Regions from separate parts of the Streptomyces sp. NBC_00388 genome, predicted to be linked through region 1. Evidence: riboswitches for the same ligand, from Rfam matches in the RefSeq annotation. Region 1 holds a riboswitch; the other holds the start of a gene.

Region 1 (5,409 bases):
GAAGGGGACGAGCCGTTCACCATCGACGATGTCGCGGGTGGCCTGGTCGGGAAACTGATCCACCGCCACCCGCATGTGTTCGGTGACGCGACGGCGGAGACCGCCGAGGACGTCCACGCCCACTGGAACCGTACGAAGGCGATCGAGAAGCAGCGGACGTCGGTGACCGACGGCGTGCCGGTCGGACAGCCCGCCCTCGCGCTCGCGGCGAAACTGGCCTCCCGGGTGCGGGGCTCCGGGCTCCGCGTACCGCTCCCGGCGGGGGAGGGCGTCGGCTACCGGCTGCTCGCCCTGGCCGCGAGCGCGGAGGAGGCAGGCACGGACCCGGAGTCCGCGCTGCGCGCAGCGGCGCGGGCGTACCGGGACGCGATCCGGGCCGCGGAGAGCGCGACGGACGGTACGGCTACCGTCGAGGAGTGACCGACAACAGCACCGCAGGCCCGGCCCCCGCCCTCTTCACCTGGGAGTTCGCGACCGACCCGTATCCGGCCTACGCCTGGCTCCGGGAGAACGCGCCCGTCCACAGGACCGCGCTCCCCAGCGGGGTGGAGGCCTGGCTGGTGACGCGGTACGCGGATGCGCGGACGGCGCTCGCCGAGCCCCGGCTGTCGAAGAACCCCGCGCACCACGCGGAGTCCCCGCACGCCAAGGGCAAGACCGGCATCCCGGGCGAGCGCAAGGCCGAGCTGATGACGCACCTGCTCAACATCGACCCGCCGGACCACACCAGGCTGCGGCGCCTGGTCTCCAAGGCGTTCACCCCGCGCACCGTCGCGCTCTTCGCACCCCGTGTCCAGGAGCTGACGGACCAGCTGATCGACGCCTTCGTGGCGAACGGGGAGGCCGACCTCATCCATGACTTCGCCTTCCCGCTCCCCATCTACGCCATCTGCGACCTCCTCGGCGTCCCGCGCGAGGACCAGGACGACTTCCGTGACTGGGCGGGGATGATGATCCGTCACGGGGGCGGGCCGCGCGGCGGTGTCGCGCGGTCGGTCAAGAAGATGCGGAACTACCTCGCGGAGCTCATCCACCGCAAGCGCGAGAACCCGGGCGACGACCTCATCTCCGGGCTCATCAGGGCGAGCGACGACGGCGAGCACCTGACCGAGAACGAAGCAGCCGCCATGGCCTTCATCCTGCTCTTCGCCGGGTTCGAGACCACCGTGAACCTCATCGGGAACGGCATGTACGCGCTGCTGCGCAACCCCGGCCAGCGTGCGCGCCTGGAGGCGTCGCTGGCCGCAGGCGAGACCGGCCTGCTGGCCACCGGCGTGGAGGAGCTTCTCCGCTTCGACGGGCCGGTGGAGCTGGCGACCTGGCGGTTCGCCACCGAGGAGCTGACCCTGGGCGGGCAGTCGATCGCGGCGGGCGATCCCGTACTCGTCGTGCTGGCCGCCGCCGACCGCGATCCCGCGCGTTTCACCGAACCGGACACGCTCGACCTCTCCCGTACCGACAACCAGCATCTGGGGTACGGGCACGGCATCCACTACTGCCTCGGCGCACCCCTCGCCCGGCTGGAGGCGCAGACCGCGCTCGCCACCCTGCTGCGCCGCCTTCCGGAGCTGCGGCTCGCGGGGGATCCCGGTGATCTGCGCTGGCGCGGCGGGCTCATCATGCGGGGGCTGCGCACGCTCCCGGTGGAGTTCGGGACACCGTCCGGCTGACGGTCCGACCAGGTCGGGAGTGACGGGCCGTCAATAATGTGACTTTCACGTGATCTCCGCTGCATCGACTTGTGACTGACGTTCGAGTGCGGCTACGTTCACCCCTCGACTCATCCGTCACATGGAAGGCCACCGCATGCGCAACGGGAACGGTCGGCACCGCCGCCCCCGTCAGGCTCCAGCTCTTGTCGTAGCGGCAGGAGTTACGGGCTCTGCCATCGCCCTTCCGCTGCTGGCGTCGACCGGCGCCCACGCGGCCGACGCCACGACCTGGGACCGGGTGGCGCTGTGCGAGAGCGGCGGCATCTGGAGCGCCGACCTGGGCAACGGGCACTACGGCGGTCTCCAGTTCTCGCAGGCCGGCTGGGACAAGTACGGCGGCGGGCAGTACGCGGCCCGCCCCGACCTGGCCAGCCGCTCCCAGCAGATAGCCGTGGCGCAGAAGGCCTACGCGGCCGAAGGGGCGAAGCTCTGGGCCAGTTGCGCGGTCATCGCCGGGCTCACGAAGGACGACGCGGCCACGGCCTCCGTCGATCCGGGCGCTCCTGACACGGTGACCCCGGCCCCCGGGAAGCCGTCCGGCGCGGCCACGGACCCGGACGGCGACACGGGTACGGGCGGCGACACGCATACGGGCGGGACGGGGCAGGCGCCGCCGAGCGCGAGTCCGTCGGATTCCCCCTCCGGGTCGTCCGGCTCGCCCTCCCCCTCCGGCACCTCGAAGCCCCCATCCCACGCATCTCCGTCATCCAATCCTTCTTCGGATAGTTCGGGCTCTTCGGGTGATTCGGGCACTTCGCACGGAAGTGCGTCCGGCGCCCCCTCCTCGCGCTCCACCCCGTCGGGCGCGGCCGGTGACGCCGACTCCGCTTCCGGGGGCTCCCCGGCGTCGCCGGGGGCCGGGAGGCACCGGGGCGGCGTGGCCGGCGACGGTGCCGGCGCGAGCCGTGACGAGGCCGGGCGACATGCCTCGCGCGTCGACAGACCCTCCCGCGATGACGCCCGGACGGACGGCAATTACACCGTCCGCGCGGGTGACAATCTCTGGGTCATCGCCAAGGCGCACGATCTGCCCGGCGGATGGCCCGCGCTCTACGCGGCGAACCACGCGACGGTCGGGGGCGATCCGGACTTCATCGTTCCTGGCCAGAGCCTTGATCTCGACCAGAAACAGGGGTAGTTCGAGGCTGTATGTCCGCTTCTGTTCGAGTGAGACATGGCTCTCGTCGGGCCGACTGAATGTCCGGACTGTCCGCCCGGCGCACGCCGCCCCTCACCTGCGAAAACGGAAAAAGCGCGGTCGTAAACCCGTGACTTCCCCGCCGATGGTCATCTTTGAATATCGGTGGGTCCTGTGATTACGGTCAGACCGCTCGCACCGCGGGCCTCTTCGATCGCCACGCCGAATCCTGCCATCGGTCGAGGGGAAGCAGTTGACGCTAAGAAGCGCCGCAGGCAGGAGCGGGGGACCCAGGTAAGTGCCGGGTCCGGCCGTCCGTTCAGAGTCACAGAACGGTACGAACCGGGAACGGCTTGGGGTGAAGCTGTGCGCTAGGTCGCGCAGCCGGGCAACTCATTGGCCCGAACCCGACAGCTCACCTCGTAGGCGTCGGTGAGGAGATTCTTCATGCTGTTTTCCAGCAAGTCCAAGCACCGTCGCCCCTCGAAGGCCGTCCGTATCGCCACGCTCGCCGGTGTCGCCGGTGCCGCTGTGGCCGTGCCGATGATCGGCGCGACCTCTGCCTCTGCTGCTTCGGTCTCCACCTGGGACGCCGTCGCGCAGTGCGAGTCCGGTGGCAACTGGTCCACCAACACCGGCAACGGCTACTACGGCGGCCTCCAGTTCAACAACTCCAGCTGGGCCGCGGCCGGCGGCACGCAGTACGCCCCGCGTGCCGACCTCGCCACCAAGGGCCAGCAGATCGCCACGGCGGAGAAGCTCCTCAAGATGCAGGGCCCGGGTGCCTGGTCCTGCGCCGGCGCCGGCAACCTGAGCAACGACGGTGTCGACCCGGGCGTCTCCACCTCCGGTGGCGGTTCCTCCAGCGCCGGCCAGCAGAGCCACAGCGACCAGCAGGCCGCTTCGCGCAGCGAGGCCCGCAGCAGCGCCCCGGCCGCGCCCAAGCAGGCCGCGCCGAAGCACGCCGCGCCCACCACGATCGAGAAGGGTGACGGCGAGTACAAGGTCAAGTCCGGCGACACCCTCGCCACGATCGCCAAGGCGAAGCACGTCACCGGTGGCTGGAAGAAGGTCTTCGACCTGAACAAGGACATCGTGAAGGACGCCAACCTGATCTACCCGGGTCAGCAGCTCCACCTGAGCTGACAGCAGCTCTCCTCAGCACCCCGGCCCGGCGCGACTCCCCCGTACGCGCCGGGCCGGGGGTCTCTCCGCCGGAGCAGCGCCGCGGTCCGCCCGCCGGTCCGGCAGGGGTGACGATCCGGATAGCATGGGATGGTCTGCTGACTTTCACACCGTCATACGATCTTTTGGACCCTTTTTCATTCAGGGTCCGGGCGCCCTTGCGGGCTGATGGCGCGGAGCCGGTTAGGCTCGTGCCGCAAGACCAAAGTGACCCTGCGCCCATAGCGTCACATTCCAGAAGGAGATGCTAGTGCCGTCCATCGACGTCGTCGTAGCCCGGGAAATCCTGGACTCCCGAGGCAACCCCACGGTCGAGGTCGAGGTCGGCCTCGACGACGGCAGCACGGGTCGTGCCGCCGTTCCGTCCGGCGCCTCCACAGGTGCGTACGAGGCCATCGAGCTCCGCGACGGTGACCCCAACCGCTACCACGGCAAGGGCGTCGAGAAGGCGGTCCTCGCCGTCATCGAGCAGATCGGCCCGGAGCTCGTCGGATACGACGCCACCGAGCAGCGCCTGATCGACCAGGCGATGTTCGACCTGGACGCGACGGAGAACAAGGGCTCGCTCGGCGCCAACGCCATCCTCGGCGTCTCGCTCGCCGTGGCGCACGCCGCATCCGAGGCATCCGACCTCCCGCTCTTCCGCTACCTGGGCGGCCCGAACGCGCACCTGCTGCCCGTTCCGATGATGAACATCCTGAACGGTGGGTCGCACGCCGACTCCAACGTCGACATCCAGGAGTTCATGATCGCCCCGATCGGCGCGGAGTCCTTCTCCGAGGCACTGCGCTGGGGCGCCGAGGTCTACCACACCCTCAAGAAGGTCCTGAACACCAAGGGCCTGTCGACCGGTCTCGGCGACGAGGGCGGCTTCGCGCCGAACCTGGACTCCAACCGCGCTGCCCTCGACCTGATCATCGAGGCCATCAAGGAGGCCGGCTACGCGCCGGGCAAGGACATCGCGCTCGCGCTCGACGTCGCCGCGTCCGAGTTCTACAAGGACGGCAAGTACGAGTTCGAGGGCAAGTCGCGCTCGGCCGCCGAGATGACCGAGTACTACGAGGAGCTCGTCTCCGCGTACCCGCTCGTCTCCATCGAGGACCCGCTGTACGAGGACGACTGGGACGGCTGGAAGGTCATCACCGACCGGCTGGGTGCCAAGGTCCAGATCGTCGGCGACGACCTCTTCGTCACCAACCCGGAGCGCCTGGCCCGCGGCATCGAGGAGGGCTCCGCCAACGCCCTGCTCGTCAAGGTCAACCAGATCGGTTCGCTGACCGAGACCCTGGACGCCGTCGAGCTCGCCCAGCGCAACGGCTTCAAGTGCATGATGTCCCACCGCTCCGGCGAGACCGAGGACGTCACCATCGCCGA
Region 2 (5,409 bases), 2.8 Mb from region 1:
TGATGGGTGAAGTGGTGGACGTCCTTGGCCGAGAGGCGGGGGTACGGGGCGAAGAAGCGGTAGTACTTGGACTCCGGCGACACCAGCTCGTAGAAGCTGACGAGCCGTTCCGCGTCCTCGGTGGTGATGGGCCGGATCCGTGCGGTACCGCCGTCGCGGAGCACCACGTCCGCCTCCCAGTGGGCCGGGTACACGTGGTGCGCGTTCTCCTCCAGCGGGGGCTGCATGCTGAAAGCGTACGGGTCGCGGGGGTGCGGGGAGCGGTGCAGTCTGGGTTCCGGCGGACCCGCGTCACGAGGTACCCCGTGCAACACTGGTCTAGACAACAGTCGCAGAACTCGAAGGGCAACACCATGGCTGAGCGCCGCGTCAAGGTCGGGTGGACCGAGGGCCTGCACGCCCGCCCGGCCTCCATCTTCGTCCGAGCCACCACGGCTTCCGGCGTCCCCGTGACGATCGCGAAGGACGGCAGCAACCCGGTCAACGCGGCATCGATGCTCGCGGTCCTCGGCCTGGGAGTGGAGGGCGGCGAGGAGATCGTGCTCACCTCGGACGTGGACGACGCCGACGCCGCCCTGGACCGGCTGGCCAAGCTGGTCGCCGACGGGCTCGACGAACTCCCCGAGACCGTCTGACCGCCTCTACGGCACCTCTCGTTTTCGCGCGCACCTGTTTGCCACCCGGCCGCGCACCCGTTCACAGCGCACCCGTTCACAGCACCGAGCCGCAGTACCCCTTCCGGGGCACTGCGGTTCTGCGTTTCCCGCCTTTTCCCGGATTACCCTCCGGGGCGCCATTCACCGCATCACCGGAATCCGGCACACCGGAGGCCGGTATGCCGGAATACTGAAAAGCAGCGCGAAGGAAAAGGAACACGGAAAGCAGCAGGAGTCGTCACGGAAATGATTTCTCCCTGTATACGGCAGGACTGTTAATCAGTGATGCTCGCAATGTTTACACCATGTTGCGGATCCCTCACACGGCCCTGGTTCCGCAGCCGGTGGGCCCCCTTGGCACGCTCGGCGTGCACCGCCGTCAGCGCGCGGGCCCGCTCCGCGTCGCCGCGCGCCACCGCGTCCACGATCGAGCCGTGCTCGGCCCAGGACACGACCGGCCGGGCCGGCTGGTCCACTGCGTACATCCAGCTGATCTTCTGCCGCAGCTGGCCGAGCAGGGTGGCCAGCGCCGAGCTGCCCGATGCCTGCGCGAGCGTCTCGTGGAACCAGCCGCCGAGCGACCGCAGGTCCTCGCCCTGCCCCCGCCCGGCCCGCTCCTGTCCCAGCCTGACGAGACCGCGGAGCACCTTGAGGTGGGCCTCGGTCCGCCGCTGGGCGGCGCGCGCCGCGCCCATCGGTTCCAGCAGCATCCGCATCTCCAGCAGATCGGCCGCCTCCCGCTCGGTCGGTTCGGCGACACAGGCGCCCGCATGGCGGCGGGTGACCACGAACCCCTCGGACTCCAGGGTCCGCAGGGCCTCACGGACAGGCACTCGGGAGACGCCGTAACGGCGCGCGAGCACTTCCTCCGTCAGCCGGCCGCCCCGCTCGTACACCCCCGAGATGATGTCGTCACGGATTGCCGTGCATACCGAATGCGCCGGAATGCGCATGACCGAACCTCCGCATCGACGCCCGCCTGCCGCGGTCTGTCCGCACCTGTGCGGCGACTCTATGGCAGGCCAGGTTAATTCCCGAAGGCCCCCGGTAAATCATGGATATCTTTTGGCCATGCGGAAACCGGACGTACGAAAAACATCCGCGCGGACATACGGAACAGGTGTGGCCCCGGCGCGGGAAGCACCGGGGCCACACAGAACAGCGGGGGGTCAGACGTCGACGCCGTGCGAACGCAGATACGCGACGGGGTCGGTGTCCGAACCGTAGTCGGGGCCCGTGCGGGCCTCGAAGTGGAGGTGGGGGCCCGTGGCGTTGCCGGTGGCACCGGAGAGTGCGATCTGCTGGTCCGACGTGACGGCCTGGCCGACCGAGACACCGATGGAGGAGAGATGGCCGTACTGCGTGTACGTGCCGTCGTGCATCCTGATGACGATGTTGTTGCCGTAGGCGCCGCCCCAGCCGGCCTCCACGACCGTGCCCGCGCCGACGGCGTGGACCGGGGTGCCGCTCGCGGCGTGGAAGTCGATGCCGGTGTGGCTGCCGGACGACCAGAGGCTGCCACCGGTCTTGTAGCCGGTGGAGACGTACGAGCCGGCCACCGGGGGGACGAAGGCGTTGAGGCGCTTGCGGGCCGCGGCCCGGGCCGCGCGCTCCTTCGCCGCCTTCGCCTCGCGCTCCCGCTCGGCCTTCGCCCTGGCGACGGCCTTCGCTTTCGCCTCGGCCTTCGCCTTCGCCTTCGCGACGGCGGCCTCGTGCTCCTGAGCGGTCACCTGGGCCGCTATCCGGTCGGCGACCGTGTCACCGACGAGGATGGTCCGGTCGAGGCGGGCCTCCTGCGCGCTGGGGGTCCTCGGGCCGTCGGCCATCGCGGGCGAGGCGAGGGTGCCGATGACACCTGCCGTGGCGAGCGTGGCGACTCCGGCGACGCCCGCGGTCCTGCGAGTCAGGCGGTTCGGGGCACGGTGCTTACCGGTAGGGCGGCTGAACGCCATGAAGGGGCTGGTCCTTTCCTTCCCTCTCGCCTACCGGGTTAGCTGACGGGTTCGGAGCAGGAAGGTCTCCTACGGGCCCGCCCCTGCGGAGCGGCCCCGATTCACCCCAGGGACTGAGTGGGTCCCCGGCTCCCCAGGCTCGCGCCTGACGGGGACTCGGCGATCGCTGCCCGGCGCCGCGGTTGCGGCTGTGTCCGGCGGACAGCGAGTGCGACGGTAAGTGGTCGGTGCGGGCCGCGCCAAACGGACAGCGGATTTTGTCGCACATCCCACAGCCGCACCGGCCGGGACGGGCAGGGGTCCCGGTGGACGTGCTGTCCACCGGGACCCCCGGCCTGTCCGCACGGGCCGCCCGGGCCGCCCGGACCGCCCGGACCGCCCGGAACAGGGAGCTACCGGGGCGTCAGCTCGCGACCACCGTCACCTCGCCGATGCCGAGCGCCCTGACCGGCTCCGCGATCTGCGCCGCGTCTCCCACCAGCACCGTCACGAGCCGGTCGTCGGGGAAGGCGCTGACCACGGCGGCGGTCGCCTCGACCGTGCCGGTCGCGGCGAGGTGCGCGTACAGCTGCGCCTGGAAGTCGTCCGGCAGATGCTGCTCGACCTGATCGGCGAGCGTGGCCGCGACCGCGGCTGCCGTCTCGTACTTCAGCGGAGCGACGCCCACCAGATTCTGTACGGCGACATCCCGCTCGGCGTCGGTCAGCCCGCCCGCGGCAAGCGTCCTGAGCACCTTCCAGAGGTCGTCGAGCGCGGGCCCGGTCGACTCGGTGTCGACGGAACCACTGATGGCGAGCATGGCCGCACCGGTTCCGTCAGGCGCGGAGCGGAGCACCTGGCTGAACGCCCGCACCCCGTAGGTGTAGCCCTTCTCCTCGCGCAGGACACGGTCCAGGCGGGAGGTGAGCGTGCCGCCCAGGCAGTAGGTGCCGAGGACCTGGGCGGGCCAGACACGGTCGTGCCGGTCGGCGCCGATCCGGCCGATCAGCACCTGCGTCTGGACCGCTCCGGGGCGGTCCACCACGACCACCCGGCCGGTGTCGTCCGCGGTGATCGGGGGCACCGGGCGGGGCGTGCCCGCGTTGCCCTTCCACTCGCCGAGGCTCTCGGCGAGCACGGCGTCCAGGTCGGTCTCCGCCAGATCGCCGACGACCACGGCGGTCGCTGTCGCCGGCCGGACGTACGCGTCGTAGAAGGCGCGGACCGCGGCCGCGTCGATACGCGCCACCGTCTCCTCGGTGCCCTGGCGCGGGCGCGACATGCGCGCGGTCGCCGGGAACAGCTCCTTGGAGAGCTGCTTGGCCGCCCGGCGCGCCGGGTTGGCGAGCTCGTGCGGGATCTCGTCCAGCCGGTTGCCCACGATCCGCTCGACCTCGCTCGCGGCGAAGGCGGGCGCCCGCAGTGCGTCGGCGAGCAGGCCGAGCGCCTTGGGCAGCCGGGAGACCGGCACTTCGAGGGAGACCCGGACACCGGGGTGGTCCGCGTGCGCGTCGAGCGTGGCACCGCAGCGCTCCAGCTCCGCGGCGAACTCCTCGGCGCTGTGCTTGTCGGTCCCCTCGGAGAGGGCCCTCGCCATGATGGTGGCGATGCCGTCGAGCCCCTCGGGCTCGGCGTCCAGCGGGGCGTCGAGACTGATCTCGACGGCGACGACCTGCTGTCCGGGCCGGTGGCAGCGCAGCACCGTCAGGCCGTTGGGCAGGGTGGAGCGCTCGGGTGCCGGGAAGGCCCAGGGCCTGGGGGCGCCCGCCTGGGGCTGGGGGTGGAAGGTCATCGTCACGGCCGCGGGGTCGGTCACTGGTCCGCCTCGGTGGTCTCGGTGGTGGCGGAGGCGTCGTCGGACACGACGTCCGCGCCCGTCTCCTCGGGCTCATCGGCGGCGACGGGCTCGTACACCAGCACGGCCCTGTTGTCGGGGCGCAGCCGCGCCGCGGCGATCTCCTGCACCTCGCCGGCGGTGATGTCCAGCACCCGGCGCACCGCGGTCAGCGCCAGCTGCGGGTCACCGAACAGCACGGCGTACCTGCACAGTTCGTCGGCGCGGCCGGCCACCGTGCCGAGCCGGTCGAGCCACTCCCGCTCCAGCTGGGCCTGGGCGCGCTCCATCTCCTCGGCCGTGGGGCCCTCGGCGGCGAAGCGGGCCAGCTCCTCGTCGACGGCCGCCTCGATCTGCGGGACCTCGACACCGCCCGACGTCTTGACGTCCAGCCAGCCGAGCGAGGGGGCGCCGGAGAGCCGCAGCAGGCCGAAGCCCGCGGCGACCGCCGTACGGTCCCGCCGCACCAGCCTGTTGTGGAGCAGGGAGGACTCGCCGCCGCCCAGGATGGTCAGCGCGATGTCCGCAGCGTCGCACGCGCGGGAGCCGTCCTCGGGGAGCCGGTACGCGGCCATCAGCGCACGCGAGGGAACCTCCTCGTACAGCTCCTCACGCACCTCACCACCGAGGGTGTCGGGCAGGGAGCCGTCCCGCGGCGGCTGCTTGCCGTCGTGGGAGGGGATGGTCCCGAAGTACTTCTCGACCCAGGCGAGCGTCTGCTCCGGGTCGATGTCGCCGACGACCGAGAGCACGGCGTTGTTGGGCGCGTAGTTCGTGCGGAAGAACGCGCGCGCGTCCTCCAGCGTCGCCGCGTCCAGGTCGGCCATGGAGCCGATCGGAGTGTGGTGGTACGGGTGGCCCTCCGGGTACGAGAGGGCGGTCAGCTTCTCGAACGCCGTGCCGTACGGCACGTTGTCGTAGCGCTGGCGGCGCTCGTTCTTGACGACGTCCCGCTGGTTCTCCATGGACTCCTCGTCGAGCGCGGCGA

The links. A riboswitch is a leader RNA that binds a small molecule or an ion and turns the genes downstream of it on or off. The one in region 1 is predicted to bind cyclic di-AMP.
Region 2: another riboswitch for cyclic di-AMP. It lies ahead of OG917_RS26120 (M23 family metallopeptidase); the one in region 1 lies ahead of OG917_RS13675 (transglycosylase family protein).

Annotation. Positions count from the first base shown of each region.
Region 1 is NZ_CP107948.1:3,024,087-3,029,495, reverse strand. It holds gene OG917_RS13690 (nucleoside triphosphate pyrophosphohydrolase) at 1-420, shown strand, start outside; gene OG917_RS13685 (cytochrome P450 family protein) at 417-1,670, shown strand; gene OG917_RS13680 (LysM peptidoglycan-binding domain-containing protein) at 1,807-2,850, shown strand; cyclic di-AMP (ydaO/yuaA leader) riboswitch at 3,108-3,294, shown strand; gene OG917_RS13675 (transglycosylase family protein) at 3,298-3,996, shown strand; gene eno (phosphopyruvate hydratase) at 4,280-5,409, shown strand, end outside.
Region 2 is NZ_CP107948.1:5,835,356-5,840,764, reverse strand. It holds gene OG917_RS26135 (bifunctional acetate--CoA ligase family protein/GNAT family N-acetyltransferase) at 1-227, opposite strand, end outside; gene OG917_RS26130 (HPr family phosphocarrier protein) at 354-635, shown strand; gene OG917_RS26125 (GntR family transcriptional regulator) at 932-1,609, opposite strand; gene OG917_RS26120 (M23 family metallopeptidase) at 1,826-2,608, opposite strand; cyclic di-AMP (ydaO/yuaA leader) riboswitch at 2,621-2,780, opposite strand; gene OG917_RS26115 (M16 family metallopeptidase) at 3,012-4,379, opposite strand; gene OG917_RS26110 (M16 family metallopeptidase) at 4,400-5,409, opposite strand, start outside.